Regions from separate parts of the Rhizobium sp. AN6A genome, predicted to be linked through region 1. Evidence: riboswitches for the same ligand, from Rfam matches in the RefSeq annotation. Region 1 holds a riboswitch; each other region holds the start of a gene.

Region 1 (10,690 bases):
AGGCTGTGACCGATGGCGAAATTGCGGTGTCGGAGGCCATTGCCCGCGGTGCGCGTTCTCTGGTACTTGCCGGTGCGCTTGGTGGAGCGAGAAGCGACCATGCACTTCAGCACCTTCTTTACGCGGTGGCGCTTACTGAGCGTGGTCTCAACGTTACGCTGACCTCCGGCGAAGAGGAGGCCCGCCCGCTGCTGGCGGGGTCGTTCGATCTTGATCTGCCACCCGGTACGCTGTTTTCCGTTGCCGGGTTTACCGACCTTGTGGGGCTCGATATCGGCAATGTGCGTTATCCGCTCAAGGATTTCCCGCTTGCTTTCGGCTCTTCCCGCACTATTTCCAATGTCGCGAATGGCGGCCCTGTGCATTTCTCGCTGAAAAGCGGAAAAGCCATCGTGCTCGCCCGCCCTTATGATCTGACCGGAGCCTGACGCCTTGGCACCACCAATTTTGAAACTCGATGACATCAAGCTGACCTTCGGCGTGACCCCGCTGCTCGACGGCGCCAATCTTCAGGTGGAGCCGGGCGACCGCATCTGCCTTGTCGGACGCAATGGTTCGGGCAAGTCGACCCTGATGAAGATCGCCGCCGGTCTGGTCGAGGCGCAGTCGGGCGAGGTTTTCCGTCACCCCTCCGCCACCATCCGTTATCTGGAACAGGCGCCGGATTTTGCCGGTTACGACACCGTGCAGGCCTATGCCGAGGCGGGGCTGGGACCTGGCGACGATCCCTATCGCGTTACCTATATTCTCGAGCATCTGGGCCTGACGGGACAGGAACATCCGGATAGCCTGTCCGGCGGCGAAGCGCGGCGTGCGGCCCTTGCCCGCGTCATGGCGCCTGAACCCGATATTCTGATGCTGGACGAGCCGACCAACCATCTGGACCTGCCCACCATCGAATGGCTTGAAGGCGAGTTGCAGCAGGCGCGTAGCGCGCTGGTGCTGATTTCGCACGACAGGCGTTTTCTGGAAAAGGTTTCGACCTCGACCGTGTGGCTGGATCGCGGCCAGTCCCGCCGTCTCAATCGCGGTTTTGCGCATTTCGAGGAATGGCGCGACAAGGTGCTGGAAGAGGAAGAGCTGGAGCAGCACAAGCTCGGCAAGGCCATCGAGCGTGAAGAACACTGGATGCGTTACGGCGTGACCGCGAGACGCAAGCGCAACATGCGCCGCGTGGGCGAGCTTCAGGCAATGCGTGCGGACTATCGCGGCCACAAGGGACCGCAGGGCAGCGTGCAGGCGACGGCTGCGGAGGTGCGGGAATCCGGCAAGCTGGTCATCGAGGCAGACGTCATCACCAAGTCTTACGGCGAACGCGTGATCATCGCGCCGTTTTCGCTGCGGGTGCATCGCGGTGATTGCATCGGTCTCGTCGGGCCGAACGGTGCCGGAAAGACAACGCTTTTGAAGATGCTGACCGGCCAGCTTCAGCCCGATAGCGGCACGGTAAAGCTCGGCACCAATCTGGAAATCGCGACGCTTGACCAGAAGCGTGAGGATCTCAATCCAAACGATACGCTCGCTCATTACCTCACCGACGGTCGCGGCGACAATTTGCTGGTCAATGGCGAGTTGAAACATGTGACGGGTTACATGAAGGACTTCCTGTTCCAGCCGGAACAGGCCCGCACGCCCATCCGCAACCTCTCCGGAGGTGAGCGCGCCCGTCTTATTCTTGCGCGCATTCTGGCGCGGCCTACCAACCTGCTGATCCTTGACGAGCCGACCAACGATCTCGATATCGAAACGCTCGATCTGTTGCAGGAAATCGTTGCTGGTTTTTCCGGCACGGTCATTCTCGTCAGCCACGACCGCGATTTCCTCGACCGTACCGTCACCTCCACAATCGCGCCCGCCAATCCGGACCAGCCGGACGGACGCTGGATCGAATATGCCGGCGGCTATTCGGACATGATGGCGCAACGCAAGGGCGCTGCAGAAGAAAAGCGCAAGGCGGAGAAGCAGGAAAAGGCAAAGACCGCCCCTTCCGCCTCCGCGTCGCAGGACCCCTCAAAGGCCAAGGGCAAGCTTTCCTTCAAGCAAAAATTTGCGCTCGAAAACCTTCCAAAGGAAATGGAGAAGGCGCAGGGCGAAATCGCCAAGCGTGAGCAGCGCATGGCCGACCCCAATCTGTTCACCAAGGACCCGGCTACCTTCAATACGCTGGCGCAGGAAATGACAAAGCTGCGCGAAAAGCTCGAAGCCATGGAAGAGGAATGGCTGGAACTGGAGATGCTGCGCGAGGAAATTGAAGGGTGACTGGGTCGCGATTTCTTGACTGAGGTCTCATCCACCTTTGACAGGGAGGCGGAATTGCCGTTTCCTGTGCGGGTTCGGAGGAGTTCAGAAAATGCGCATGATCTTCGTCAATCTGCCGGTCAAGAATATCGAGACATCGAGAAGCTTCTTCACGGCTCTCGGTTTCACCTTCAATCCGGAATATTCGGATGACCGCACGCTCTGCATGATCGTTGAGGAGAACATCTTCGTGATGCTTCTTCAGGAGGAGCGTTTTCGCGATTTCATCAATGGCGATATCGCCGACGCCACACGCAGCACCGAGGTCCTGACCTGTCTCACAGCGGGAAGCCGTGAGGAAATCGACCGGATGATCGAAACGGCGCTCGCCTCGGGTGGCAGCAGCTGGAAACCGGTTCAGGATCACGGTTTCATGTATGCCGGTAGTTTTCAGGATCCCGACGGCCATGTCTGGGAACTGGTGCACATGGTGCAGCAGGCCTGACGGCAGCCATCTTGCCAATCAGAGACAGCGGGACTACATCATCATCTTGATCTAACGGGGTGTCTTTTGTGCTTGCGTGCAAAAGGCTGAGAGGCTTGCCAACCCGAAGAACCTGATCCGGTTCATACCGGCGGAGGGATTAGACGGCTTAAGGCAAGCGGCTATTTCCCTTTTCGTTTTTTGAGGAGATACCCGTGCGCCGTCGTCTTTTCCTGAATTCCCTCGTTGCCGTTTCGTTGTTTCTGCCCGGTCTTGCCACTGCTCAGGACAGACAGGAACTGACCGTCTACACCTATGAAAGCTTCGTTTCCGAATGGGGTCCCGGCCCCAAGGTGAAGGAGGCCTTCGAGAAAATGTGCAATTGCACGGTCAATTTCGTCGGTGTGGCGGATGGAGTGGCGCTGCTCAACCGCCTGAAGCTTGAAGGGGCGGGGTCGAAGGCGGATGTCGTTGTCGGTCTCGACACCAATCTGGTCGCGGAAGCGAAACAGACCGGCCTCTTCGACGCCAGCGGTATCGATGTATCGGCGGCCAAGGTGCCGGGCGGTTACAAGGACGACGTTTTCGTCCCTTACGACTACGGTCATTTCGCCGTTGTCTATGACACGCAGACGATAAAAAATCCGCCGACGAGCCTGAAGGATCTGGTGGACGGCGATCCTTCACAGAAAATCGCCATTCAGGACCCGCGCACCTCCACGCCGGGGCTTGGCCTGCTGCTCTGGGTGAAGTCCGTTTACGGCGACAAGGCACCGGAAGCCTGGGCGAAGCTCCGGAAGCGCATTCTCACCGTCACGCCGGGCTGGTCGGAATCCTATGGCCTTTTCACCAAGGGTGAGGTGCCAATGGTGCTCTCCTACACCACGTCGCCTGCCTATCACATGGTCTCGGAAAAGACGGATCGCTATCAGGCTGCGGCTTTTTCCGAGGGGCACTACATCCAGATCGAGGTTTCCGGTCTTCTCAAAAACGCGCCGCATAAGGAACTGGCGAAGCAGTTCCTCGCTTTCACGCTCACATCAGGATTTCAGGATGCCATTCCGGAAAACAACTGGATGATGCCGGTCGCGGCAACGTCCACGCCCCTGCCCGAGGCATTTTCCAAACTCGTCGTGCCGCAGAAGACCTTCCTGATGGACCCGGAAGAAGTGGCGAAGAACCGCAAGGCCTGGATCGACGAATGGCTTGCGGCCATGAGCATGAACTGAGCAAGAGGCACGCCCGCGCATGATGCTGCGTCGCGACTACAGATGGTCGATCATTGGCGGAACGGCGGCGTTTGCCGCCGTTTTCCTGTTCATGGCGCTTGCTGTCTCAGCACTCCTGTCTTTCGATGCCGGCACATCCGCCGCCGGAATCGTGGATGCCTACACGCTGCGCATCCTGCGCTTCACGCTCTATCAGGCAACGTTGTCCACCGTTCTTTCCATTGTTCTCGGCCTGCCGGTGGCGCTTGCGCTCTCCCGCAGACAAGATTTTCCGGGGCGCATATGGATTGTCAGGTTGATGGCGGTGCCGATGGGGCTGCCGGTCATCGTCGGCGCGTTCGGTATCATCACGATCTGGGGCAGGCAGGGTGTTTTGAATACTGCCCTTGTTTTTGCCGGTGCGGAGCAGCCCTTCAGTATTTACGGCCTTTCCGGCATTCTCATCGCGCATGTGTTTTTCAATCTGCCGCTTGCGGTGCGGCTGATGCTGGCCGGGCTGGAGCGTATTCCGGGCGAATATTGGCGGATGGCGGCAAGTCTTGGCATGGGGCCGGTTTCGGTTTTCCGCTTCATCGAGTGGCCGGCCGTCTCGCGGCTTGTTCCCGGTATTGCCGGGCTTGTCTTCATGCTGTGCGCCACCAGCTTCACGCTGGTGCTTCTGCTGGGCGGTGGACCGGCGGCGACGACACTTGAGGTCGCAATCTATCAGGCGCTGCGGTTTGATTTCGATCCGCAGCGGGCAATCGCGCTTTCGGTTTTGCAGATTGCAATCACGGCAGTTCTGCTCGGCCTTCTTGCCTTTTTGCCATCGCCCGAGGCGGAAATTGCTTCGCTTGGCCGCCCTGTTCGTCGTTTCGACGGCAAGCGTGTTGGCGCGCGCCTGTGGGACGGAGCGGCAATCATTTTTGCGGTTCTGCTGGTCGGCCTGCCGCTTGTTGCCATAAGCGTCTCGGGCTTGGGGGCCGATCTGCCGCGTCTTTTGTCAGCGCCGATCTTCCTGCATGCGGCGGCGACCAGCCTTGCAATCGCTGCGCTCTCCGCAACTCTCGTCGTGCTCTGCTGCTTTGCGATCATCGGTGCGCGACAGGCCGTGGGTTCCAGACGGCACGCGGCTCAGCCCTTGCGCCTTTTGTCCGCCACGCTTGGGGCAGGGTCATCGCTGGTGCTGCTGGTGCCGCCCGTCGTGCTGGGAAGCGGGTGGTTCCTGTTGCTGCGGCCCTTTGGAGATGTCAGTTTTTACGCTCCCGTTCTCGTGGCGCTCATCAACATGCTAATGGCGTTGCCGCTTGCCATGCGGGTGCTGGAGCCAGCCTTTACCAGCCATTTTCTGCGCACCGGCCGGCTCTCCGCCAGTCTCGGGCTTCAAGGCCTGACACGGCTGCGATTCGCTGATCTGCCGGTACTCTGGCGGCCTTTGGTTATGGCGTTTTCCTTCGCCATGGCGCTGTCGCTTGGTGATCTTGGGGCGGTTGCCCTGTTCGGGTCGGAAAATTTCATCACGTTGCCATGGCTGGTCTATAGCAATATGGGCAGCTACCGCACCAATGATGCCGCCGGATACGCGTTCATCCTTGGCATCGTCTGCCTGCTGCTTGCCGCGGGCGGCGTTTCACGGCAATCCCAATCAGCAAGGGCGAGTATATGACGGGCGATGAATTTGCCGTGGGGCTGGACAAAGTCAGGCTGCAGCTCGGAACGCAGGATTTCGATCTCGATTGTATATTCCCGCAAGGCCAGATGACTGCCGTCGTCGGTGCATCCGGTTCTGGCAAGTCGACGCTCCTCAATCTCATCGCCGGTTTTGAATTGTCCGATTCCGGGCGCGTCCTGATCGGCGGGCGGGACATGAAGGCGCTCGATCCTTCCGAGCGACCGGTCTCCTCGATCTTCCAGGATAATAATCTTTTCGCCCATCTCGATATCTTCACCAATGTCGCGCTCGGCATCAGCCCCGGGCTGAAGCTGCGGGCGGAAGACAGGCAGAGGATCGACATGGCGCTCACACGCGTTGGTCTTGCGGGTTTTGACAAACGTTTGCCGGGCACGCTTTCCGGCGGAGAAAGGCAAAGGGCGGCGCTGGCGCGTGCGCTGGTTCGGAAAAAACCGGTCATGCTGCTGGACGAGCCTTTCGCGGCGCTAGATCCGGGGCTGCGGGCGGGCATGACCTCCCTGCTTCTCGACTTGCATGCCGAAACAAAAAATACGGTGATTATTGTCACGCACCATCCAGACGACATAAAAAAGCTGGCGCAGCGGGTGGTTTTTCTTGATCGTGGCCGCGTTGTCTATGCGGGCTCGACCACAGATTTCTTCGCCACACAAAATGTGAAGGCGGTCGACAGTTTTCTGAACGGCTGATCGCCTTATTTTCGACGCGTGCCGCTGGCAATCGCTTTAGATAACTTCAATGGCGTTAATTTGCACTTGCCAGTTTCAAGTCGTTGCCCGAGAAAAGACGAGAATTATTGCGTTCTTCAGGAATATTCCGGACTTGATGGATCGTTTTTACCGTTTCGACATTCATGGCTCGTTGGGGCGAATCTGTTATTCTGGTCTGCAATTAACGGATGATCAGGAACGTTAGGGGCAGGCATAGAGAATGAGAAATAGCATGACTGCGCAGTGGAGGCTTTTCTCCCGTTCAGGCCTTCGCCGTTCGGGCAGGATGGCTGCCGTGTGTTCCGTGCTGACCGCATCTGCCGTATTTCTGTCATCGTGTCAGTCTCTCTTCAGCCCGGCCTACCAGTCCACCTTGCGGCCTTCGGACAATCCGCAGACGGTGGAAGAGGTGCAGAAGAATGATCCCCGCGCGCAGATGGGCGCGCGCGAACATCCGCGTATCGTGGCGAGTTATGGTGGCGAATATCGTGATGCCAAGACGGAGCGGCTTGTCGCCCGCATCGCCGGCGCGCTGACGGCCGTTTCGGAAAATCCGCAGCAATCCTATCGCATCACCATCCTCAACTCGCCTGCTATCAACGCCTTTGCGCTGCCGGGTGGGTATCTTTACGTGACGCGCGGGCTTCTGGCTCTCGCCAACGATGCCTCGGAAGTGGCCGCCGTGCTTTCGCATGAGATGGGCCACGTTACCGCAAACCACGGCATCGAGCGCCAGCGTCGGGAAGAGGCGGAGGTGATTGCAAGCCGCGTGGTCGCCGAGGTTCTGTCGAGCGATCTCGCTGGCAAGCAGGCGCTTGCTCGCGGCAAGCTGCGGCTTGCGGCTTTTTCGCGTCAGCAGGAATTGCAGGCGGACGTGATTGGCGTGCGCATGTTGGGTGAGGCCGGCTACGACCCCTTCGCATCGCCGCGGTTTCTGGATTCGATGGCGGCCTATGCGCGTTTCTCCTCGGCTGATCCCGAAAACGACCAAAGCCTCGACTTTCTTTCCAGCCACCCCAACACACCGCAGCGCATCGAGCTTGCACGCCGGCATGCCCGCGCCTTCGGCCAGGACGGTCAGGTCGGGGATCGTGGTCGCGACTGGTTTCTGGATGGAATAGATGGCCTGCTTTACGGCGACAGCCCGCAGGAGGGTTATGTCCGGGGCCAGACCTTCCTGCACGGAACGCTCGGTATCCGTTTCGACGTGCCGGAAGGTTTCGTGATCGACAACAAGGTGGAGGCCGTTCTTGCGACGGGGCCGGGCGATGTGGCGATCCGTTTCGACGGCGTGGCCGATCCGAAACAGACCACTCTTGCCAATTACCTTACCAGCGGCTGGGTTGCCGGCCTGATGCCGGAAACCGTGAAGGAAACGCAGATCAACGGTCTGGAGGCCGCGACAGCCCGGGCGACGGCGGACAAATGGGACTTTGACGTTACCGTCATCCGTGTTGGTCAGCAGATATTCCGCTTCCTGACGGCCGTGCCGAAGGGTAACACGCAGCTCGATTCCATCGCCAACGTGTTGCGCACGAGTTTCCGCAAGATGACGCCGCAGGAGATCGCATCGTTAAAACCTCTGCGCGTGCGCGTGGTGACGGTCAAGCCCGGTGAAACCGTGGCAACGATTGCCGCACGGATGATGGGGACCGACCGTAAGCTCGACATGTTCCGCATGATGAATGCGATGAGCGCCACCGCCACGCTTCAGCCCGGCCAGCGGGTGAAGATCATTGCGGAATGAGATGCTAACAAAAAACCCCGGATTGTGATCCGGGGTTTTTCGTTTCAGACGTTATCGATAATTACCGCCACTCGCGCACATCGACGAAATGACCGGCGATGGCCGCCGCCGCTGCCATGGCGGGGGAGACGAGGTGGGTGCGGCTCTTGTAGCCCTGGCGGCCCTCAAAGTTGCGGTTCGAGGTGGAGGCGCAACGTTCGCCAGGCTTCAGGCGGTCATCATTCATGGCAAGGCACATGGAGCAGCCCGGTTCGCGCCATTCGAAACCGGCTTCGAGGAAAATCTTGTCCAGACCTTCCTTTTCCGCCTGTTCCTTCACGAGACCGGAGCCGGGCACGATCATGGCCGAGACGGTGGGCGCGACCTTGCGGCCGTCGACGATCTTTGCCGCTGCGCGCAAATCCTCGATACGGCCATTGGTGCAGGAGCCGATGAAAACGCGGTCGATGGCGATATCGGTGATGCGCGTCCCGGGTTTCAAGCCCATATAATCCAGCGCACGCCATTTGGAAGTACGCTTGTTTTCTTCCTCGATATCATCCGGATTGGGAACGATGCCCTCGACGGACGTCACGTCCTCAGGCGATGAGCCCCAGGAGACGATCGGCGGCAGGTTGGCGGCGTCCAGCACCACGATCTTGTCGTAATGGGCGCCTTCATCGGATTTCAGCGTTTTCCAGTATGCGATGGCCTGTTCCAACGTCTCGCCCTTTGGCGCGCGCGGCTTGTCTTTGATGTAGTCGAAGGTGGTCTCATCAGGCGCGATCAGACCGGCGCGGGCGCCGCCCTCGATGGTCATGTTGCAAACCGTCATGCGGCCTTCCATGGAGAGCGAGCGGATTGCCTCACCGGCAAATTCGATCACATGGCCGGTGCCGCCCGCTGTGCCGATCTCACCGATAATGGCGAGGATGATGTCCTTGGCGGTGACACCTTCCGGAACCTTGCCATCGACACGCACCAGCATGTTCTTGGCCTTTTTCTGGATCAGCGTCTGGGTCGCCAGCACATGCTCCACTTCCGACGTACCGATGCCGTGCGCCAGCGCGCCGAAAGCACCATGGGTGGAGGTGTGGCTGTCGCCGCAAACAATCGTCATGCCCGGCAGGGTAAAGCCCTGTTCCGGGCCAACGATGTGGACGATGCCCTGGCGCTTGTCGCGCTCGGAATAATATTCGACACCGAAATCCTTGGCGTTCTGCGCAAGCGCTTCCACCTGGATACGGCTTTCCTCGTTCTTGATGCCTTCCAGCCGGTCGGCTGTGGTTGGCACGTTATGATCGACGACGGCAAGCGTGCGGGTGGGCGAATGGACCGGACGGCCGGCGATGCGCAGGCCTTCAAAGGCCTGCGGGCTCGTCACCTCATGGACCAGGTGACGGTCGATATAGAGAAGACAGGTTCCGTCCGGGTCACGATTGACGACGTGGTCGTCCCAGATCTTGTCGTATAAGGTGCGGGGTACGCTCATGGCTCTATGCCTTGTCATGGAAAGGTAAAATCAGGGTTCAGTAAGGCGGTGGACAGCGGGTGCTGTCAGGCGAGCCTAAGTCGGCTATTGAGCGCCCCGGAAATGCGCGCAAAAAACCGTGCCGGCAGACGCTTGTGGTCCTGCAGCACATAAACATTCTGCGCGAGACATCCGAATTTAGATCCCATGGCGGTCTTCATAGCAGATTGCCGGTTTGGCGGCAATATGAATGCACGCAGACCGTAAAACGGTGCCCGGCGGCTTTGATGTGCGCCGCATCATGCACTCAGTGCTTTAAAATCCCCGTTTCGCAGCCCTTTCGGCATTGGTTATGATGCAATGCAACTTGCGTATCTTGCGGCGCACATATAGATGGGTCCCCTTATCATTTGCATTTCGACGAGCAATCGAAGGGAGGGAAAAGCACATGGTATCGGAAAAATCCCTAATCTCGAAGATCACCTGGCGGCTGATGCCGTTTCTTGGCCTTCTCTATCTCATCGCCTATATCGACCGGCAGAATGTCAGCTATGCCAAGCTGCAGATGGTCGATGCGCTGAGCCTCAGCGAATATGCCTATGGACTTGGCGCTTCGCTGTTCTTCATCGGCTATTTCCTCTTTGAGGTTCCGAGCAACCTTTTCCTCAACCGTTTCGGCGCCAGCAAATGGTTCGCCCGCATTCTGGTGTCCTGGGGTGCCGTCACCATCGCGCTTGCCTACACGCAGAATGCGACGATGTTCTACATCCTGCGCTTCCTGCTCGGGCTTTGCGAGGCCGGTTTCTTCCCGGGCGTGCTGTTCCTGATGACGCTGTGGTTCCCGCGCGATTATCGCGGCCGCATGATCGGCCTCTTCATGATCTTCAGTGCGCTTGCCAATGCCATCGGCGCACCGCTTGGCGGCATGCTGCTCGATCTCGATGGTTTCCTCGGTTATGCCGGCTGGGAATGGGTGTTCCTGGCGACGGGTATTCCCGCCGTGATCGCTGGTATCGTCACCTTCTTCTATCTGGACGATACGCCGGAAAAGGCGAAGTTCTTGACGCAGGCCGAGAAGGATTGGTTGAAGAACCGCCTGGCCGAAGAAAACAAGGGCATGGAAGAGCATGCGGAGGACGGCTTTAAGGCGCTGATCAATCCGC
Region 2 (10,690 bases), on a different contig from region 1:
CGCCAGGCGCGCGGAAATCAAGGCATCAGGCGATTTCCACCTGATGCTGGCCTCGCTTGCCGGCAATGCCATCCTCGAAAAATTCATGGACGAACTGGTCGCCCGCTCGTCGCTGGTTATCGCGCTCTACGGGCGCTCGGGTGTTTCAAGCTGCGGCCACAACGATCATGCCGACCTGCTCGATGCGCTGGAGGCGAAGGATGCGGCAAAGGCCCGTGCCTTGATGCTGCAGCACCTCGATCACATCGAGGCCGATCTCGACCTTCGCATGAAGGAAGGATTGGCGCTGAAGGATGCACTGGCACTTTGAGCGGCCACCATCCCCGCCTTCAGACGGGGATAAGCGCCCTGTCGCACTTCAGGCTGCGTAACGGCTGAGTGCCAGATCGTGCGTGTCTATCTCGGGCTTGTTCCCGCTGATGAGATCGGCAAGCACACGGGCCGAGCCGCAGGACATGGTCCAGCCAAGCGTACCGTGGCCGGTGTTGAGATAAAGATTGCTGTAGCGGGTGGCGCCGATGACAGGCGTGCCATCCGGCGTCATCGGGCGCAGGCCGCACCAGAATTTCGCCTGGCTCTGGTCACCTGCGCCGCCGAACAGGTCTTCCACCGAATGGGCCAGAGTTTCCTGTCTTGCTGCGGGCAGATCCTTGCTGAAACCGGCGATTTCCGCCATGCCACCGGCGCGGATGCGCGAGCCGAGCCGGGTGATCGCCACCTTGAACGTTTCGTCCATCACGGTCGAAACAGGCGCGCGTTCCTCCTTCACGATCGGAACCGTGATGGAGTAGCCCTTGACCGGATAAACCGGCAGGGTAAGGCCGAGCTGGCGGACGAATTGCGGGGAATAGCTGCCCAGTGCGGCGACGAAAATATCGGCTTCCACCAGCCCCTTGGTGGTCTCCACGGCCTTGATACGGCCTGCCTCGACGATGGGGCGCATGATGCCGGTATCGTAGATGAAGGTGACTCCAGCCTGTTCAGCCATGCGCGCAAGTTCGGTGGTGAACATGAAGCAGTCGCCGGTTTCATCACCGGGCAGGCGCAGGCCGCCGACGATCTTTTCCCTGGAAGGAGAAAGGCCGGGCTCGATGGCGGCGCAGCCGTCGCGGTCGAGAATTTCGAAAGGCACGCCACCTGCCGTCAGCACGTCCACATCCTTGCCGATGGCGTCGAACTGCTTCTGGGTGCGGAAAACCTCCAGTGTGCCCTGCATACGCTGGTCGTATTCTATCCCGGTTTCGTCGCGCAGCGCCATCAGGCAATCGCGGCTATATTCGGCAACACGCACCATGCGGCTCTTGTTGATGGCATAACGCGCCGATGTGCAGTTGCGCAGCATCTGGCTCATCCAGCGCCACGCCGCCGGATCGGCAGTCGGGCGGATGATGAGCGGGGCATGTTTCATGAACAGCCACTTCATGGCCTTCATCGGAATGCCGGGCGCGGCCCATGGCGAGGAATAACCGGGGGAAACCTCGCCGGCATTGGCAAAGCTGGTTTCAAGCGCTGCGGCCGGCTGGCGGTCGATCACCGTCACCTTGTGTCCGGCTTTGGCCAGATACCAGGCGGAGGTCACGCCGACGACGCCGGCTCCGAGGATAGTGACGTTCATGATCGTCTCACTTATGGCTGACGGATGTTGAAGCGACGGCCGGGGTTTCGCCCGGCTGAATATAATTGCGGCGGTAACGGCGTCCGAGGCCGGTCAGGATTTCATAGGCGATCGTGCCCGCATCCTCGGCAATGTCTTCCAGCGTCTGGTCAGGCCCGATCATCTGCACGAAGCTCCCTTGCGTCAATGTTCCCAAGGGCAGGGCGGATATGTCGAGAATGATGCTGTCCATTGAAACGCGACCAGCAATGGGCAGGCGAACGCCATTGTACCATGCTGCGCCGCGATTGCTGAGCGATCGCGGCAGGCCATCGGCATAACCAGCCGCGATCGTCGCAAGGCGCGTCGGCCCGGCCGCTTCGAAAGAGCCGCCGTAACCAACCAGCGATCCGGCGGGAACGTCGCGGGTCTGAATGACGGCGACATCAAGCCGGACGACCGGTTTCATCGGATTGGGACGGGTAACGGAGGGCGCGCCGCCATAAAGCGCGATGCCGGGGCGTAGCAGGGAGTTATGATAGTCGTTGCCCAGAAAGATGCCGCCGGAATTGGAAAAACAGACGGATACATCAGGAAAAGCGACAGCGGCTTTTCGCATCACAGAGAGTTGGGCGGCATTGGAGAGGTGATCCGGCTCGTCGGCGCAGGCGAGGTGGCTCATCACGAAGGCGATGTCGATACCATCAAGCAGTTGCGGCCGGGAGACGAGGACTTCAAGCTCCTCGGGAGAGAGGCCGAGACGGCACATGCCGGTATCGATCTGCACTGCGGCGGGTAACGTCTTGCCAAGATTTTTGGCGTGGGCTGCCCATTGGGCGATCTGCTCGAGCGAATTCAGAACCGGTGTGACGGCCATGGCGGCGCAGGAGGTTTCGTTACCGGGCTGAAGCCCGTTGAGGACGAAAATCCGCGCTTCCGCTGAAAGACGCAGCCGGAGCGCCAGCGCTTCATCGATATGGGCGACGAAGAAATTCCGGCAGCCCGCTTCAAACAGCACCTGCGAGACGATATCCGCGCCTAGGCCGTATGCGTCAGCCTTGACGACCGCTGCCGTCTGCGATGTGGGCGCCATTGCCGCAAGCGCGAGATAATTATCGCGTAATGCGCCAAGATCGATGGTCAGATGGCCGCTTGCACCACCCGCTGCCTGCTGGCGGCTGATCTGCATGTCCATAGTCGTTCACCCTCATTTTTATCATATGAGAGTATTGCAACGATTATCGAATTTCTTGGCTATTGTTCGAATAAGATGCGATAAAAATCCAATCTACGCAACTTTCATTGTCATATTGGAATTTTCTATGTCGTCACTCGACGCGACCGACCGCCATATCATCCGCCTGCTCCGGCTCAATGCCCGCATCAGCAATGCGAAACTTGCCGCGGAAGTCGGCCTTTCGGCCTCCGCCTGTCTTCGCCGGGTCGATATTCTGGAACGGGAGGGTATCATCCGAGGCTATACGGCGCTCACCAGCGGCCTTGCCGGCGGCGAGGTGATCTCTGTGATCGTGCAGATCACGCTCGACCGCCAGACGGAGGATTTTCTCAACAGGTTTGAGAACGCGGTGCGGCGTTATCCAGAAATCCGCGAATGTTACCTGATGACGGGCGGGTCGGATTATTTCCTGCGATGTGAGGCGGAAAGTGCGGGCGATTTCGAGCGCATCCATAAGGAGATTCTGTCGAAGCTGCCGGGTGTTTCGCGGATTCATTCGAGTTTTGCGATCAGGAATGTGCTGGCGACGCCGAAGGCGCGGTGATGTAGCCTGTAGCGAACTCTAGCTCACGGCGGAATGTACGGCCACCCCCTTCTGTCCTGCCGGGCATCTCCCCCACAAGGGGAGATCGACAAGCGGCTTACTCACCATCCTGTCAGCGAGTGTCTTTCATTGAGAGGATTGAGTGGGACTGAGGCAGAAGCCCCAGCCAATCTCCCTCCTTGTGGGGGAGGTGTCCAGCAGGACAGAGGGGGTAAGCCCCTTGCTCAGCGCATCGACCTCACCCCCACCAGCGATAAAAATGATGCACCGGCCCGCGACCCTGCCCAATGGCAAGCCCCCGACCAGCGCCAAGCGCCCCATTCAGATACTCCTTCGCAAGCCCCACTGCCTCCGCCAGGTCATGCCCCATGGCCAGATGCGCGGTGATCGCCGCCGCCAGCGTGCAGCCGGTGCCGTGGTCGTTTTTTGTGTCCACCCGCGGTGCGGAAAGCGCCTGCATGGTGCCGTTTGCGAAAAGATAGTCCGTGCTTTCGGGCCCGTCGCCATGGCCGCCTTTGATGAGCACTGCTTTTGCACCCGCCGTCAGGATCATGTCTGCCTGGCGGGTGATGTCCGTCTCCGTGGCTGCAATAGGCAAGCCGGTGAGAAGCGCTGCTTCAGGCAGGTTCGGCGTGACGATGGTGGCGAGCGGCAGCAGGTCGCGCCGCAATGTCTCGATCGCATCCGTATGCAACAGACGGTCGCCGGAGGTCGCAACCATCACGGGGTCGAGCACCACCGGCTGGGGCTGCTGCCGAAGCCTTGCGGCGATGGCCGCGATGGTTTCGATCCGCGATACCATGCCGATCTTCACCGCATTGACGGCAAGATCGGAAAAAACCGCATCCATCTGCGCGACGATGGTGGCGACGGAAATATCCTCCACTGCTGTCACACCTTTGGTGTTCTGTGCGGTAATGGCGGTGATGACGCTGGCGGCATAAGCGCCAAGCGCCGAGAAAGTCTTGATGTCGGCCTGAATGCCCGCGCCGCCGCCGCTGTCTGAGCCGGCAATGGTCAATGCGATTGCTGTCATGGCTGTCTCGCTTTCAGCGCTGCATCGACTGCCGCGCGGAAGTCCCTGGTTGCGCTGGCAATATCGCCTGCGCGGAAGATTGCAGAAATGACGGCGACACCATCCGCACCGGCGGCGATGACGTTCGGCACGCGGGCAAGATCGATACCGGCGATGGCGCCTACCGGCATGCCCGGCCGCAATTCGCGGAGCAGAGTGCGGAGCGTCGTAAAGCCGTCGAGGCCGACAGGCTTGTCTGGATTGACCTTGGAAACCGTTTCGAACACGCCACCAATGCAGGCGTAATCGGCTGGCATGGAGGCCGCCCGCTCGGCATCGGCGCGGTTCTTGACGGTGAGGCCGATGATCGCCTTATCTCCAAGGATGCGTCTGGCGGTTTTGGCATCCATATCATCGGCGCCGAGATGCACCCCGTCCGCGCCAGAGGCGAGCGCCACATCCACCCGGTCGTTGATGACCAGCGGCACGCCGGTGCCGGCAATGGCTTCGCGAATGGCGAGGGCGTTTTCGATCATCTCTCGCGTGGAGGCGTGTTTGTCGCGATATTGCAGGATGGTCGCGCCGTTGAGTGCGGCCGCCAGAGCAAGCTCGCCCAACGGCGCAACATCGCCGAGGCTCGCATCGACCAGCGCGTTGAGACGGTAATCAACCTTGTTCATGCTCAATCCTCGCATGGTTTATTATGTCTTCGCCGGAAATTTCTGAAAGCACATCCAGAAATGCCGGCTCGAATGTGCCGGGACCTTTGGCGTTTTTCGCTGCCAGTTCGGCTGCGACACCCGTGATGGCGAGGGCGGCGGCGGCGGCCGTCAGTGCGTCTTTTTCCACCGCCATGAAGGCGGCGATGACGCCACCCGATAGGCAACCCGTGCCTGTCACCTTCGCCATCCACGGGTGACCGTTGACGATTCTGACGCTGCGTGTGGCATCGCGCAGGTTATCGACAGGTCCGGTCTCTATCCTGATGGCGTTCGGAACAGCACCGATCAGGCTCATCTCAGCGCTGTTGCCGCGCACGATGGTGGGTCCAAGCGAGATCAGGTCACGCGCGAACGCCAGTCGCGATGGCGAATAGTCGCAATGCACGGGGTCCAGAATCCACGGCTTGCTAGCCGCGCGGGCAATCTCGACGGCAAATCGAATGACTTTGCGCCGGTCGGCGTCGAGCGTGCCGAGATTGATCGCCACCGCATCGGCTTTCGTGACGAAAGCACCGATTTCTTCGAGTGAGGTTGTCATCGAGGGGATGCCGCCGACAACGGTAATGCCGTCCGCGGTGAATTTCTGCACCACGGTGTTCATCAGGCAATGCACGCGCGGGCGCGTCTGCCTTACCCTTTCGAGGATCTCCGCGGCCTTCGCCGCAGTCGGAAAACTGTTTGCCATGGTTATTGCAGCTCCACGGCAATGTCTTCCGCCGCCGGCGCCTGCTTGATCAGTTGCATGTCCTGCATGAAGGTGCCGAAGCGCGTGTATCGGGTGCGATCGAGTGCGCCTGGACGTTTGGCAAAACGCGGCAGCGTATCGAAAAACGCCTGTTTGTTCAGCGCGTCGTCAAGGTTCGGATAGGCCTTGATGAAAAGCTGCCAGGATTCTTGCGGGTGGTTGGTGATGAAAATCGCGGCCTGCTCAACGGCCGAGAGAAAACGCGGCAGGCGGCTGTCTTTCACGAGATCACGATGGGTGACGAAGATCAGTTCGTCATAGGCGGGCACGCCATGTTCCTCGGGGAAGAACGAGCGGCCGTCGTGGCCCTCAAGCTTCATCTGCGTCAGTTCGAAATTACGGAAGCCGCCAAGCGTGGCATCGACCTTGCCGGCGATCAGGGACGGCGAGAGTGAGAAATTGACGTTGACCAGTTCCACATCGTCTTTCGTCAGTCCCTCCTTCTCCAGCATGCGCTTCAGCATAGCATCCTCGAAACCGGAAACCGAGAAGCCGACCTTCTTGCCCTTCAGGTCCTTCAGGCTCTTGATCGGACCATCGGCCAGAACGGTGACGGTGTTCAGCGGGGTTTCCACCAGCGTGCCGAAACGGACAAGCGGCAGCCCTGCATCGTGGTCGAGATAGAGGTTCGGCTGGTAGTGTACACCGATATCGGCCTGCTTTGCCGAGACGAGACGCGGTACGGCGGATGGGTCTGCGGGCGGGATCAACTCGACCTCCAGCCCTGCATCGGCGAAAAGGCCGCGTTCCTTGGCAATCACCATCGGTGCATGGTCCGGGTTCACGAACCATTCCAGCAATACGGTAAGCTTGTCTGCCGCCTGCGATTGCACGGGCGAAAGCACGCTTGCTGCCGCAACGATGAGGGAAAGAAGAGTTCGTTTCATGATGCCGAAAGTCTCCGCAAATGTTTGAAAGGAATGACGTGGTCTGTTTCTTTGGCCCAGGGGGCGAGGTTGGCCGTTGCCCGGTCGACGACAAGCCGCAGCAGCACCGCCATGACGGCGAGAATGGTCATGGCGGCGAACATTGTGTCGGTCTGCATGCGGGCATTGGACTGGATCATGACAAAACCGAGCCCGGCGGAGGCGCCCACCCATTCGCCAATGACCGCGCCGAGCGGGGCGAGCGGAGCTGCGACCCTCAGCCCGGAAATGAGTGAGGGAAGCGCCAGCGGCACACGCAACCGGATTAGGATCTGCCAGTGGCTCGCCTCCGTCAGCGAGGCGGCATCGAGGATCGTCCGATCCGTGCGATTGAGGCCATCGGTGAAGGCTGAAGCGACGGGGAAAAAGATGATGATCGCCGTCATGACCACTTTCGAAGCCATGCCGAAACCGAACCAGAGTACGAGAATGGGGGCCAGCACGAAGACCGGAAATGCCTGCAACACGAGAACCATGGGCCAGACGAGGCGGCCAAAACGCGGGACGGCGGCAATCGCAAAGGCAACGAGAATGCCGGCGGCAATGCCAGCCGCAAGCCCGGCGGCCATTTCACCTGATGTCACCATGGCCTGTCCGAACAGGAAGGCAGGCTGGCGCAGGAGTGCTGCGGCAACATCGGCGGGCGAGGGCAGGATATAGCGGGGCGGTGCAAACAGCCAGATGCCCAGCTGCCAGACAATCAGAATGAGAACGACGCCCTTAAGCGCATGGGAGGCACGCATCGGCCGGGCCTCAGACGCAGCCGTACCGTATACGAAGGGAAGGATGTTTCATCATCATCGTTCGGTCTCCAGCTGTGGCGATCACGGAGATCCGGGCAAAGCGGAGAAGAGAAAGGGCAGTACCGCAAATGCGCTACAGTTTCCGTTCCTACGCCGGCATGACCCGGATCAGGTTCAAGGGTCCGGCTCATCGCCATCTCAGCACCGTCAGGTGCTCCCCTCGGAAGAGACTGATTTGCTAGGAGGGTTTTGAAGTAATGTCAACGTTGAAAGTTAACGAGAATATTGGCGAATTTGCCGCGAACACATTAGTTATTGATTATATTAAGTTTATCAAAAATTAGTTATTTATTGAAACCGCTTTTCAATTCCGCTGTATTAGCTTCAGCTCCCAGAATGGTTGGGGGCGAACTTGAAAAACTTCTGGCAAGAGAAATCTGGAAATTTTGGCATTCTGACCGCGCTGCTCATGGTGCCTCTGTGCGGGGCTGCCGGTGTGGCGCTCGATATTACGCGCGGCATGTCGGTCAAAGCCGATCTGCAGCAGGCGGCGGATTCTGCGGCTCTGGCGGCAGTCGCCGATATGTCCGCAAGTGTTCAGGCGGCAAAGAAGATGTCGGGGGACGGTGTCATTCCCGTCGGCAATGACGAAGCCCGGGCATTCTTCGATGGCAATCAGCGCGGCGACGCGGACTACACCATTACCTCTGTCGATGTTTCGGTGATCAAGCACGGCAATGTGGTCGAGTCGTCCGTCAGCTTCAAGGCGTCGGTCAGCACGACGCTCTCAGGGCTTCTGGGGAAAGATTTCGTTTCGGTTGGCGGCACGGCCACGGCCAAATACGAAACGGAAACCTTCAGCGATTTCTATCTTCTGCTTGATAATACGCCCTCCATGGGAGTGGGCGCCACACCCACGGATGTTGCCACCCTGGTTGCGAATACTGGCGATAAATGCGCTTTTGCCTGTCACATCGTGAAGGACGGCGTGGCAGATCCGAACAGCTATTACTTCAAGGCCAAGAAACTCGGGGTTACGACGCGTATCGACGTGGTTGCCAAGGCAACCGCCAGCCTGATGGACACGGCAAAGTCCACGCGCAAAAGCAGCAATCAATATCGCATGGCCGTCTATACCTTCGGGGAACGGGCGGAAGATACCAAGCTGCTTGAGGTCGTTTCGCTAACCTCGGATCTGGACGCAGCAAAGAAAAAAGCTGGTGAAATCAACCTGATGTCGATCCCCTATCAGGGATACAACAACGACCAGCAAACCGATTTCGACCGGGCACTGGTCCAGATTGGAGATAAGGTCGGCAGTTCGGGCACGGGCGCAAGCTCGGCAAACCCGGATAAGGTTATTTTCTTTGTTTCAGACGGGGTGGGCGACAGTTACAAGCCGTCCTCCTGTACGAAAAAACTGACAGGAGGCCGCTGTCAGGAGCCGATCGACATCAAAGACTGTACGAAATTGAAGGAAAAGGGTTTTCGTATCGCGGTGCTTTATACCACCTATCTGCCGCTGCCGACGAATGACTGGTATAATAGCTGGATCAAGCCCTTTCAGGCGGAAATCGGCTCACGCATGCAGAGCTGCGCTTCCCCGGGCCTGTATTTCGAAGTCAGCCCGTCCCAGGGCATCAGCGACGCGATGACGGTGCTGTTCAAGAAAGCCATTACATCACCGCGCCTGACGGGCTGATTGTCGTTTAGCGAGGCCTTTTAGAGCATCGGTTGAACGCCGCAATATTTGCGGCGTTTTTTGGAAATGGCCGGAAGGTGATGCTTCAAGCGATATTCCGAAGCTGTTCAAATAACGCAGTAAAGGGCGTTTCAGCGCGGTAGAACACAGCCGGCTGGCCTATCGGAGCCTCCACGGTGATCTCGTGCCCGCCAAAATACCGCGCGCCGCTCCAAAGATGCACCCATTCACCATCGCCCGGAAGGTAAAGCGTGCGCTGCGTCTCCCCCGCCTTCCACACGGGTGCGACCAGTATGTCGGCTCCGTAGAGATAGCTGTCCTGAATGGCATAGGTCTGCCGGTCGTTCTCGTGATGCAGGAAAAGCGGGCGCTGTACCGGCAGGCCGGTTTTGGCCGCTTCAGTGGAAAGCGATTTCAGATAGGGGGCGAGTGCAACGTAGATCGCCGTCATGCGGGCAAAATGGCCAAGAACCGTCTCGTCCTGATCGATCTGGAGATTGTCGCGCGGGCGATTTCCCTCATGGGTGCGCATGACAGGGGTAAAGGCTGCCATCTCCGTCCAGCGCATAATGAGTTCCGGGGTTCTGACATTGCCGAACAGGCTGGTATAACCGCCAATATCGGAGTGGTGATAGGCGTTGCCAAGAAGACCGGAAGACAATGCGCCACATATGACAGTGACGAGACCGTCATGGCGGGAGAAATCGACGGACTGATCACCGCCCCACAGCAGCGGGCAATGGGCTTGCACACCGGTAAAGCCCGCCCGCATGAAGAACAGCGCTTCGCCGGTTTTGCCGCGGCTTTCAACGGCCTTGGCGTTGACCTCTGCCCAGAGCGTCGGCCAGGCATTGTGCATCAGTTTGGCGTCGATGCCGTTCGACAGCGTGATGTCGATCGGTAGATATTCGCCGAAATCGGCCATCCAGCCGGAAAGGCCGAAATCCAGCATGTTCTTGCCGATGATCTCTTCGGCAAACCACTCGGCTGCGGCCGGATTGGTGAAATCGACCACGCCACAATCGAACTCGCCGAAATCCACGAGCGCCGTCTTGCCGTCCGCACCGGTGGCGAAATAACCGGCCGCCTCCGCCTCCGGAAAAAGCGGGCCGTCGACGCAGAGATAGGGGTTCACGTATCCCAGAAAACGAATGCCCTGATCGGCAAGCTCGGCGATCTTCTGACGCAGATGCGGATAACGCGCCTCATTGGCCTGCCAGTCCCAGAAGAGCCGGGCGCCAAAGGATGTCTGGCGAAGCCCCACCCAGTCCTCGCACCACAGGCCGGAGACCTTGGTTCCGGCAGCGCGGATTTTTTCCAGCCGGGCAAAGGAGTTGGCGCCATCCTTTAACCCGATGATCGCGCCGCTATAGACCCACTCCGGCAGTTCCGGCTGGCGTCCGAACCGCAGCGAGAGGGCGGAAACGATATCAGTGAAACGATCGCCGGTGAAAAACTCGAT
Region 3 (10,690 bases), 160 kb from region 1:
AACCAGCTTTCCGAGGCGCGGTAATCTTGCGCCGTGATATGGACGGATTGCGCCAGCCGGTCCGTGCCGATTTCGAGCGACCAGATGCCGTTCGCCTCGCTCACCCCCACTTGAAGGTTGGCGGCGTGCAGTGCTTTTTTCCGACCGAGAGGAAAATGGAATGCGTCGGCGATGACAGATCCGGTCGCGACATTGCGGAGCCGGGCCACCGTCACATCATGGGAGGGCGGGCCGAAACGATAGGCATAGGTCGTATCGAAAAAGGCGCCGAACAAATCGGTTGCGGCGATGGTCTGGCTCTGTCGCGGCGAGAGCGTGAGCGGCCGTTTGGCATGAACGACGGGTTGCGTGCCATCGCGCAGGCAGGTCAGTTCCAGCATGGCGTCAAGGTTGTCGCCGGTTTCGTTGATGACATGAATGTCCAGCCCGTTGGTACCTTCATCGGAAAGGCTGACCTGGATGGGACGAAACGCTCTTTTCAGCGCATGCCAGACGGATTTGGGTCTGCCGGTGGCATCGATGATACCCCAGCCAGCGCCGGGAACGATATCCTGCAAGGTCCAGACCAGGGCGCCCCCGCAAGAGGACGCGTCGCGACGCCATTCGGCGAAGGTTGCTTCCATGACCTCGGCAGTGACGGCACGAGACATGTCGAGATAGAGGCCGCCATCCTCCCGACGCAGCACGTCCGGCTCAACGTCGTAAAGCAGTTTCAGATAATGGTCGCGAATATCCTCGAAATCCCAGGAAGCGCCGCGATCGCGTGGCGTGCGCGCCTTCCAGCGCGGATCATGCACCGCCAGTGCGGGAAGATGTCTGTCCAGCGTTTCCTGTTCGGGAATATTGGCGAAGGCCAGGCACTCTGCAGCAAAGCGGAGATTGGCCCGGCGGGCATCTTCCAGCGGACGGCAATAGGCGCCCACACCGTAATAATGACCAACTCCGGCATTGGGAAAGAAGGGCAAGGCGCCGCCTGAAGGGGAATTCGCCACATAGGCCGCGTCTGGCCGTTTTTCGGTCAGGACTTCGGGCAAAATTGTCTCGGTGAGGGTTCCCTTCCATATCTGTTCCGGCAGACCGAGCATCGCGCCCTGCTGGTACATTTCGCTACCGCCGCAAAAAACGGTCAGCGAAGGGGAAAGGGCGGTCGCCTCGAGGAACTGCGAGACTTCCGTAACGATGTGCTGGCTGAGCGCCTCATCCTTTGCCGGATAATCAAAATTGGCAAGCATGGCGTCCTGCCAAACCATGATGCCGAGTTCATCGCACAGCGCGAAGAACTCCGGCGTTTCATAGGCCATCGTGCCGCCGACGCGGATCATGTTCATGCCGGCTTCGGCAGCTTTTCGAAGCCAAGGCTCATAGTCCGGTCTTGTTCCCGGCAGCCGCACGATGTCGGCGGTCGTCCAGACTGCGCCCCGGCAGAAAACGGGGTGCCCGTTTATCTGGATGCCGAAACCGTTGCCGTTTTCGCCGTAACCCGCCTCTACGCGCCTGAAGCCCGTGCGCCCGAGCCTGTGTTGCTTACCATCCAGTTCCAGAACGACTTCATGGAGCGCCGGTCTGCCGTGGGTATGCGGCCACCACGTCTCGACATCGGGTATGTGGAGTTGGCCTAGGAGCCTGCCGTTTTCACCCCCGAAAAGATCGACGCCGTAGCCCGCGCAGGTGAGCCGTGCGGATGGAATGTCGTGGTTCGCCTCCAGGGCGATGTTGACCGTTCCCGTCCCGGTTTCGTCGAGCGAGGACCGGACTGTGCAGAGCACGCCTGCCTGTCTTATAAGGCTGATGGGTCGCCATGGGCCGGCGGCATGGATTTCCGGGCACCAGCCTGGCATATATCCGAGCGCCGTGGTGCGAATCAGCCGCAGACCTTGGGTGTTCATCATCTGCGGCCGCCAGCGGGCGCGGGGACCGGTTTTTTCGAGCCTTGGCGAAAGTGCCCGGAAGCAGATGGACAGTTCGTCCGCGCCCGTCAGTTCAACCGGTACTTCCAGCCTTTCGAACATGCTCTGGCTGGCGGCGATCAGTTCGCCGTTGAGGAAGATTTCTGCAATCGTGGACAGGCCGTCGAAGCGCAGGATCGCCCGCTCCCGCACATCGGAAATCATCGTCAGACGGTACCAGGCATCCCTGTCGTTCAATGGTGTCGGATTGAGACGGTCAAATTTTCCGGCCAGTTCCAGAGCTTGCGCCACTGTTCCGGGAACGGATACGTGAAGGCTTTCAAGGGTTGCGGGAATATCCGAGGGCGTTTCGCAGGCATTGGCCGGCGTCATTGTCAGCGTCCAGCCTTCGCTTAGTAATTTTTCGCTTTCGCGCGGAAGATAAGTCCTCACGCGGCCTCGCTGGTGTTCGACAATTTTGCCGCAAGGGCTTCCATCACACCATCCCATGCATCCGCAGCCGGATCGAGCACCGAGGCGAGCGCGTCGAATTTGCGGCGCGTGACGGCGCGAGCGAGCTGGAACTGCACGGTCTTGGCGACCTCGGATATGCGTAGCGCGTGGTCTCTTGCTTCAGCAAATTCGCTCTTGTCCAGCCATTCGAGGTGGCTCGCCGCCAGTTCGAAATTGGCGCCGAGCTGGCGCAGCGTATTGAAGGCATATTTGTGGAAAAAGCCGAACGGCCGGTCTGCCACCTTCTCGACCTGAGCCGGAAACACGGCTGCAAAAGCCCTGACCGGATTGTCGGATGGTCGCCTCGAAAAATGAAACTTCAGCAGCCGTTCGGCCGTTTTGCGGATATGCGCCGGCGAAGGGTTGCTGTCTGCGAATTTCGCAAATTCCGTATAAGGCAGGAACGTCGGCTCGCTCTCTGACAGGTGATGCTGGAACAGGCCGTCGAAATCTTCGCCCGACAGGTGGAAAAAGCCTGCATTATGAAAATAATCGAGTTCCCGGTTTGCGAGGTCCAGCCGGTTGATGGCGATGGTGGTCTTGCCATGTTCCTTCCGGTAGCCCACCCCGTGGGTATCGGGCATATAGAAGCTGTCCATCTCGATCAGGCAGATGCGGCCGCGCTCCAGCTGCGCTTCGATATGGTTTTCCACCCGGTCGAAGATCGCAAGTTCGGTGGCGCGAACGCCATAAAGTGCTTCCAGATCTTCCAGCGGCACTTTGAAGAAGGTGAAGTGGTCGCCTTCGAAATCCTGCGTCAGTGTGAAGCCGAACATGGCCTCAGGCGGCAACCCTTTCGAGGCCAGCACCTCGATCCACAAATCGATGTAGCAATTGGTCTCCGGCCACATTCTTTCCGAAGAATGAAGCGGGTGCTGCACATAGTTTTTGGGATTGAGACCGGGGAAAATCTGCCGCATGAATGGTTAGCCCCAGAGTGTTTTCAAGGCCTTTTCGGGCCATGTTTTTACATCCAGTCCGTGATGCGCAAAAAGTGCCAGCGCAATGCGCTCAAGGCCGAAACCGACGCAGGCGGTGTGAGCCACATCACCGTTGTCGAGGTTCAATCCCCATTTCTGGCCAAAGGCGTCCTGATGGTAATTGAAGCTCATGCAGGCCGTCGGGTTGGTGGCGGATGTGACGGGAATCAACAGTTCGAATTTCAGGTTCTGGTCGCGCTGGTTGTTGGCGAGCATTTTGCCGGCGCGGCCGAAGAAGGGATCGTTGGCCACGTCGATGGTCACTTCAAGGCCCACGGCTTCCATCATCGCCACGCCGCGATCCATCCATGTCTGGCGGAATTCGGTCACATCACTCTCCGTGCCCATGCGCACATATTCCCGCATGCGGAACAGCTGCTGACGTGCCGGGTCCTTGGAGGGCTCATGGCGGAAACAATAGGACTGGATGTCGTAGAGACCGCCGCCGGAAGGCAATGCGCCGCGCTTGGCGATGGTCGGATAAAGAGGGTAGCAAGCGGCCGGCGTCAGCACGATATCGGTTGCTTTCTGGTCCTTTGTCCAGTCGCCGCCCTCATCCATGGATTTGAGGAGGCTCACATGGTCAAGTTCGCAACCGCAGAAGGAATGCACTGTGCCGGCAAGCTGCGGGAAGCTTTTCATGTAACCGCTCTTTTCGAAATAGGCGCGGTTGATGCCGGGCGGAAAGCGGATCGCCTCTGCACTGTCCGGGCCGCCGGTGCGGTCGATCAGGCGTTCGAATGCGGCAATGACATCCTCGAACTGGCCGCTGCGTCCATAAAGACCATCGACACCCGTTTCAATCAGCAGGCCTTCTTCGAACAGTCGATCGAGAAACGATGTTTGCATATCCATGGTCTTATCCCAAGAGGCTGGTGTCCTGCTTGTGAACCAGCAGGAGATTGGCGGAATTGCCGAGAATACGGTCGTTGGAAATCATCAGGCGCGCGGAATGCGCGTCGCGAAGGTGTCGGCCAAGGCTGTAGGGCGTACCGTTCTTGTAACCCATGATGCCGCAGACCAGCATCGCGTGGTCGATGATCTCCAGAATGGTTTCCGAAGAACAGATCTTCACATTGTTCATTGCAACCGCGAACGCCATGGACATCAGCTTGTCCGGGTCGCTCTTGGTGTCCTCGTAAGCCTTTACGCCCGCAATGACGTTGGATTTGACCACCTGCAATTTGGTGGAAATTTCGGCAATGTGGATAGCGCCTGGCGGTGTGACACCGGGCGACTTGCGTGCTGCCGTCCTGACGAAGGATTGCGCGCGCAGCACCGCATCCGACGCGATGCCATACCACACGGCGCTCCACAGAAGATGCGAGCTTGCAAGCATGGATTGCGCGGCGATTTCCGCAAAGGGTTTTGGGAATATCTGCACCGCCGGTGCCTCGCCGCGGAACAGGAAACCGTCCGAACAGGTGCCACGCATGCCGAGTGTGTCCCAGACATGGGTCTTCTCGAGCGTGTACTGATCTTTCAGGAAGACGGTCATCACCTGATCGGCCGGGGCGGCATCCTTGTGGGCGCGCGAGGTGATGAGGATGGCATCCGCATTGCTGCCGTAAGAAATGACGGTGGCGTCCTTCTCCAGCCGGCAGATGTCTCTTTCGACCTCGATCGCGCAGATGGAATTGCGCAGATTACCGCCGATTCCGCCTTCGGTCGTGGCCGAGGCAAGCAGAAGCTGTTCGCTTGCGATGCGGCTCATGAAGCCCGCATGCCATGGGCTTGTCTCGCCGTGTTCCACAAGGCTCGATGCCTTGATGTGGTGCATGGCGAAAATCATCGCGGTTGCCGAACAGGCCTGGCCAAGCCGGGCGCAGATATCGGCGATTTGCTGTATGGATGCGCCTTCGCCACCAAGAGAGGACGGGACCTGAATGCCGAGAAAGCGCTCTTGTCTCAGCGCCTTGACGGCTTCCTCCGGGAAGCGACCGGTGACGTCCACCTCGTCCGCGTGTTTGGCGGCAATTGCTGCGACGCGGCCTGCGCGCGCGGACAGCGTTTCATCCTGCGGCGCAACGGTCACATTCATCAGGCTGCCTCTTTACCATCCAGAATGAGCTTAACGGTGTCTTCAATGGCCTTGATGCTGGCAAAGGACTTGCGGTTCAAGAGGTTGTCGGGGAATTCGATATCGAAAGCTTCCTCGATACCCAGCATCAATTGCACCGATGCAAAGGAAGAAAGGCCTGCCGCATAAAGATCTGCTTCGTTTTCAATCGTATCGACGGGGGTAGGAAGCTGGCCGAATTTTGCCAGTATTTCACGAATAGTCGCATTCATTCCGACTTATCTCCCATGAATTTAACATCAGGATGGTTTGTGCTTATCGTTAATTTGAAAACGATAATATTCGCCTAAACCGTTAGGTTAATTACCACTAACGGCGCTTTTGTTGTTCGTCCACCTTTGCCAGCCATCAGCAGCACCCTTGACAAATGTCGGGCGGTGTTTTCTCTTGTGTCCATTCACCAGGGGTGTCCCGTCAAGGGGCTGAGATTCTGCTTTTATGCGCAGTGACCCGTTGAACCTGATCCAGTTCATACTGGCGTAGGGACGGTGCAAAGACCGAAGGTCGGATTGCGTGTAACGTGCGCTGCCGACGCTTCGGTATTTTCCATCATTCCGGCTCGAACTGGGTCTCCACTGTCAAACTTTGGAGCCTCATGATGAATATCGTTGCCAAGAATATCCCGCTTGTCGTCACAACCGGGCCGCATCCCGCCTCCACGAAAATCCACAAAACCGGAATTTTGCATCCGCATATTCGCGTGCCGATGCGCGAAATCGCCGTCCACCCGACGGCGGGCGAACCGCCGGTCACGGTCTATGATTCCTCAGGCCCCTATACCGATCCATTGCATAACGTTCTGATCGAAAAGGGTCTACCGCGCCTGCGTCACGACTGGGTCGTAGCGCGCGGCGATGTCGCGGCTTACGACGGGCGGCATGTCAAGCCGGAGGATAACGGCTTTGCCACCGGTGAGCGTCTCACGCCGGAGTTTGCCGTGCGCCACCAGCCGCTTAAGGCCACGGAAGGAAAAGCCGTAACGCAGCTTGCCTATGCGCGGGCAGGCATCATCACGCCGGAAATGGAGTTCATCGCCATCCGCGAAAATCTGGGGCGCGAAGCGGCGAAGGAGAAGCTGGCTCGTGATGGCGAGAGTTTTGGCGCGCAGATACCCGATTATGTGACGCCGGAGTTCGTCCGTCAGGAAGTCGCATCGGGCCGCGCCATCATCCCGGCCAATATCAATCACCCCGAGCTTGAGCCGATGATCATCGGCCGTAATTTTCTGGTCAAGATCAACGCCAATATCGGCAATTCCGCCGTCACCTCCTCCATGGCCGAAGAGGTGGAGAAGATGGTCTGGGCGATCCGCTGGGGTGCCGATACCGTCATGGATCTTTCGACTGGGCGCAACATCCACAACATCCGCGAATGGATCATCCGCAATTCGCCGGTACCGATCGGCACCGTGCCGCTTTATCAGGCGCTGGAGAAGGTCAACGGCATTGCCGAGGACCTCAACTGGGAAGTGTTCCGCGACACGTTGATCGAACAGGCGGAGCAAGGCGTGGATTATTTCACCATCCATGCCGGTGTTCGGCTGCATTACATTCCGCTTACCGTCAACCGTGTCACCGGCATCGTCTCACGCGGCGGTTCGATCATGGCGAAGTGGTGTCTGCATCACCACAAGGAAAGCTTCCTCTACGAGCATTTCGATGAGATCTGCGACATCTGCCGTGCCTATGATGTTTCCTTCTCGCTGGGTGACGGGTTGCGGCCTGGTTCGATTGCCGACGCCAACGACGCCGCGCAATTTGCGGAGTTGGAGACGCTCGGTGAGCTGACACAGATCGCATGGGCGAAGGATTGCCAGGTCATGATCGAAGGCCCCGGCCATGTGCCGATGCACAAGATCAAGGAGAACATGGACAAGCAGCTGAAGACCTGCGGTGAGGCGCCCTTTTATACGCTGGGGCCGCTGACGACCGATATCGCCCCCGGTTATGACCATATCACGTCAGGCATCGGTGCTGCGATGATTGGCTGGTTTGGCACAGCGATGCTTTGCTATGTCACGCCAAAGGAACATCTCGGTCTGCCTGATCGTAACGACGTGAAGGTCGGTGTCATCACCTACAAGATCGCGGCTCACGCGGCCGATCTCGCCAAGGGGCATCCGGCGGCACAGGTGCGGGACGATGCGCTGTCGCGCGCAAGGTTCGAGTTCCGCTGGGAAGACCAGTTCAACCTGTCGCTGGATCCGGACACGGCGCGCTCCTTCCATGACGAGACCCTGCCGAAGGAGGCGCACAAGGTCGCGCATTTCTGCTCCATGTGCGGGCCGAAATTCTGCTCGATGCGGATTTCCCACGACATCCGCGCCGAGGCGCAGAAGGAGGGGCTGGAGGCCATGGCCGCGCGCTTCAAGGAAGGTGGCGAGCTTTACATGCCGCTCGCGACCCCGGCAGACGGCCAGTAGCATGCGTGTCCTTGTCAAGGGAACGGGGGTCGCCGGTTTGACGGCGGCCTTCGAACTGGCGCGAAACGGCGTGACCGTTGAGGTTTCGGAGCGCAATGCTGAAGCCTCGCGCGGCGCATCCTTTTATGCGGGCGGAATGCTGGCGCCCTGGTGCGAACGTGAAAGTGCGGACGAGGCGGTGCTGACGCTCGGCCAGGCGGCGCTCGACTGGTGGGACGAGGCGACCCCCGGCCTTGTCATCAGACACGGCACGCTGGTCGTCGCGCCCGCCCGCGACAAAGCCGAGCTTTCGCGTTTCGCATCCAGAACCGCAGGGTACCAGTGGGTGGATGAGGGTGAAATCGCCGCTCTGGAGCCTGACCTTGCCGGGCGGTTCCGCTCCGGGCTTTATTTCACGGGCGAGGGGCATCTCGATCCGCGCCTTGCGCTCAAATCGCTGCTTACGCGACTTTGCGGCTTGGGCGTGCGGTTTCATATGGGTATTCCGGTGGATGAGCAGCCGTTCGATCGGGTGGTGGATTGTACCGGCGCTGCGGCGGTGGGCGAGATTGCCAACCTTCGCGGCGTTCGGGGAGAAATGCTCTATCTCGCCACGTCAGAGGTTTCCCTGTCGCGCGCCGTCCGGCTCTTACATCCGCGCATTCCGCTTTACATCGTGCCGCGCGAGCCGGGTCGCTTCATGGTGGGTTCGACGATGATCGAGAGAGAGGATGCCGGAGCCATTTCAGCGCGCTCGATGATGGAGTTTCTGAATGCTGCCTACGCCGTACATCCGGCCTTCGGCGAAGCGGAAATCATCGAGACCGGAACGGGCGTGCGTCCCGCCTATCCCAGCAATCTGCCGAAAGTTACGCAGGACGGCCGGACCGTCTTCATCAACGGCGCCCACCGGCATGGCTTCCTGCTGTCGCCGGCGATGGCGCGGCGGGCGGCCGAAATCGTCTGCCAAAATATCTCTGGAAAGGAACAGGATCATGAAACTTCTGGTGAATGGCGACGAGCTTGATCTCGCCACCGAGACGCTGGCCGGGTTACTCACCAGCCTCGACTATGAAGGCGAGTGGCTGGCGACGGCGGTCAATGGCGATCTGGTGCATTCGGAAGAGCGCGCCGATTATCAACTGAAGGCGTTCGACCGGGTCGAAATCCTCTCACCGATGCAGGGAGGTTGAGGCCATGCTGACGCTTTATGGCCGTGAGGTCTCGTCGCGCCTCCTGCTCGGCACGGCGCGTTATCCGTCTCCCGCCGTGCTTGCCGATGCAGTGCGGGCCAGCAACACGGATATTCTGACGATTTCGCTGCGTCGGGAAACGGCAGGCGGCAAGAAGGGTGGCCAGTTTTTTGAGCTGATCCGCCAGCTGGATCGTTACATTCTGCCCAATACGGCTGGCTGCCATACCGTGAAGGAAGCGGTGCTGACGGCCAAGATGGCGCGTGAGGTTTTTCACACCAACTGGATCAAGCTGGAGGTCATCGGCCATCACGACACCTTGCAGCCTGATGTGTTTGCGCTTGTCGAAGCGGCGAAAATTCTGTGCGACGATGGTTTCGAAGTCTTTCCGTATACGACTGATGATCTTGTCGTGGCGGAAAAGCTCCTGGATGCGGGTTGCAAGGTGCTGATGCCCTGGTGCGCGCCGATCGGCAGCGCCATGGGGCCGCTTAATCTGATGGCGCTGAAATCCATGCGGGCGCGTTTTCCGGATGTGCCGCTGATCGTCGATGCCGGTATCGGGCGGCCGTCACATGCCGTGACGGTGATGGAGCTTGGTTACGATGCCGTTCTGCTCAACACGGCGGTCGCGGGGGCGGGTGCCCGGTCGGCATGGCGGAAGCTTTCGCCCGCGCCATTGAGGCCGGGCATCAGGCTTATGTGGCGGGGCCGCTGGAGCCAAGGGATATGGCCATTCCCTCGACACCGGTGATTGGCACGGCGGTATTTTCCTGATTCACCTTTTGCGTTGACAGTGCCCCGTGGCGGCGAGATACCGGGAGAAAAGGGGAACGGCATGGCGGCACGCAATAATCTTCTGACGGATATCAATGGGATTTTGGTCGGCAATGTCACCGATCTTGCACTCGGTTCCGGCGTCACCGCAATCGTTTTCGAAAAACCCGTAATCGCCTCCGGTTCGGTTCTTGGCGGGGCGCCCGGTGGTCGTGATACCGGCCTGCTCGACCCGGCGATGACGGTGGAAACCGTGGATGCCTTCGTACTTTCAGGCGGTTCGGCCTTCGGGCTGGATGCGGCGGGTGGTGTTCAGGCCGGTCTGCGGGAGATCGGGCGTGGCCTTCAAGTCGGTTCCACCCGTGTTCCCATTGTGCCGCAGGCGATCCTCATGGATCTGCTGAATGGCGGCAACAAGGAGTGGGGGCTGCATTCGCCCTATCGCGAGATGGGATATGCGGCTTTCACGGCGGCGCGTGCGGAGCCCTTCCAGCTTGGAACAGTCGGCGCGGGAACGGGGGCGACCACCGCCACCTTCAAGGGCGGACTTGGTTCGGCAAGCGCTGTCAGTTCCGGCGGTTACAAGGTGGCGGCGATCGTCGCCGTCAATGCGCTTGGCTCTGCAACCGTTGGCACCAGCCGCCATTTCTGGTCCGCGCCTTTTGAAGAGCAGGGCGAGTTTGGTGATTGCGGTTTTCCTGATCGTTTCGAACCGGATCACACCGCGCTTCGTCTCAAGGGGGTCAACCTCACCGCGACGACCATCGGCGCCGTGGTCACCGATGCCGTCCTGACAAAGGCGCAGGCGCATCGCCTTTCCATCATGGCGCATGACGGGCTGGCGCGCGCCGTGCTGCCCG

The links. A riboswitch is a leader RNA that binds a small molecule or an ion and turns the genes downstream of it on or off. The one in region 1 is predicted to bind thiamine pyrophosphate.
Region 2: it holds a riboswitch for thiamine pyrophosphate, as region 1 does, so the genes downstream of both, CRO62_RS10895 (ABC transporter permease) here and thiB (thiamine ABC transporter substrate binding subunit) in region 1, are expected to answer to the same signal.
Region 3: it holds a riboswitch for thiamine pyrophosphate, as region 1 does, so the genes downstream of both, thiC (phosphomethylpyrimidine synthase ThiC) here and thiB (thiamine ABC transporter substrate binding subunit) in region 1, are expected to answer to the same signal.

What each region holds. Positions count from the first base shown of each region.
Region 1 covers NZ_OCNC01000004.1:907,551-918,240, reverse strand. The annotation lists gene CRO62_RS17065 (thiamine diphosphokinase) at 1-428, shown strand, start outside; gene CRO62_RS17060 (ABC-F family ATP-binding cassette domain-containing protein) at 433-2,259, shown strand; gene CRO62_RS17055 (VOC family protein) at 2,351-2,743, shown strand; TPP riboswitch at 2,789-2,899, shown strand; gene thiB (thiamine ABC transporter substrate binding subunit) at 2,938-3,951, shown strand; gene thiP (thiamine/thiamine pyrophosphate ABC transporter permease ThiP) at 3,971-5,596, shown strand; gene CRO62_RS17040 (ATP-binding cassette domain-containing protein) at 5,593-6,309, shown strand; gene CRO62_RS17030 (M48 family metalloprotease) at 6,617-8,077, shown strand; gene leuC (3-isopropylmalate dehydratase large subunit) at 8,139-9,548, opposite strand; gene CRO62_RS17015 (MFS transporter) at 9,976-10,690, shown strand, end outside.
Region 2 covers NZ_OCNC01000003.1:1,515,916-1,526,605, forward strand. The annotation lists gene CRO62_RS10855 (GntR family transcriptional regulator) at 1-310, shown strand, start outside; gene CRO62_RS10860 (D-amino acid dehydrogenase) at 359-1,615, opposite strand; gene alr (alanine racemase) at 1,623-2,789, opposite strand; gene CRO62_RS10870 (Lrp/AsnC family transcriptional regulator) at 2,917-3,375, shown strand; gene thiD (bifunctional hydroxymethylpyrimidine kinase/phosphomethylpyrimidine kinase) at 3,614-4,411, opposite strand; gene thiE (thiamine phosphate synthase) at 4,408-5,070, opposite strand; gene CRO62_RS10885 (hydroxyethylthiazole kinase) at 5,057-5,797, opposite strand; gene CRO62_RS10890 (ABC transporter substrate-binding protein) at 5,800-6,744, opposite strand; gene CRO62_RS10895 (ABC transporter permease) at 6,741-7,526, opposite strand; TPP riboswitch at 7,655-7,757, opposite strand; gene CRO62_RS10900 (TadE/TadG family type IV pilus assembly protein) at 7,939-9,228, shown strand; gene CRO62_RS10905 (alpha-glucosidase) at 9,314-10,690, opposite strand, start outside.
Region 3 covers NZ_OCNC01000004.1:751,523-762,212, reverse strand. The annotation lists gene CRO62_RS16345 (glycoside hydrolase family 2 protein) at 1-2,339, opposite strand, end outside; gene CRO62_RS16340 (DUF1839 family protein) at 2,336-3,319, opposite strand; gene CRO62_RS16335 (amino acid--[acyl-carrier-protein] ligase) at 3,326-4,234, opposite strand; gene CRO62_RS16330 (acyl-CoA dehydrogenase family protein) at 4,239-5,420, opposite strand; gene CRO62_RS16325 (acyl carrier protein) at 5,420-5,671, opposite strand; TPP riboswitch at 5,852-5,963, shown strand; gene thiC (phosphomethylpyrimidine synthase ThiC) at 6,058-7,881, shown strand; gene thiO (glycine oxidase ThiO) at 7,883-8,887, shown strand; gene thiS (sulfur carrier protein ThiS) at 8,856-9,053, shown strand; partial or broken gene CRO62_RS16305 (thiazole synthase) at 9,058-9,830, shown strand; gene CRO62_RS16300 (P1 family peptidase) at 9,892-10,690, shown strand, end outside.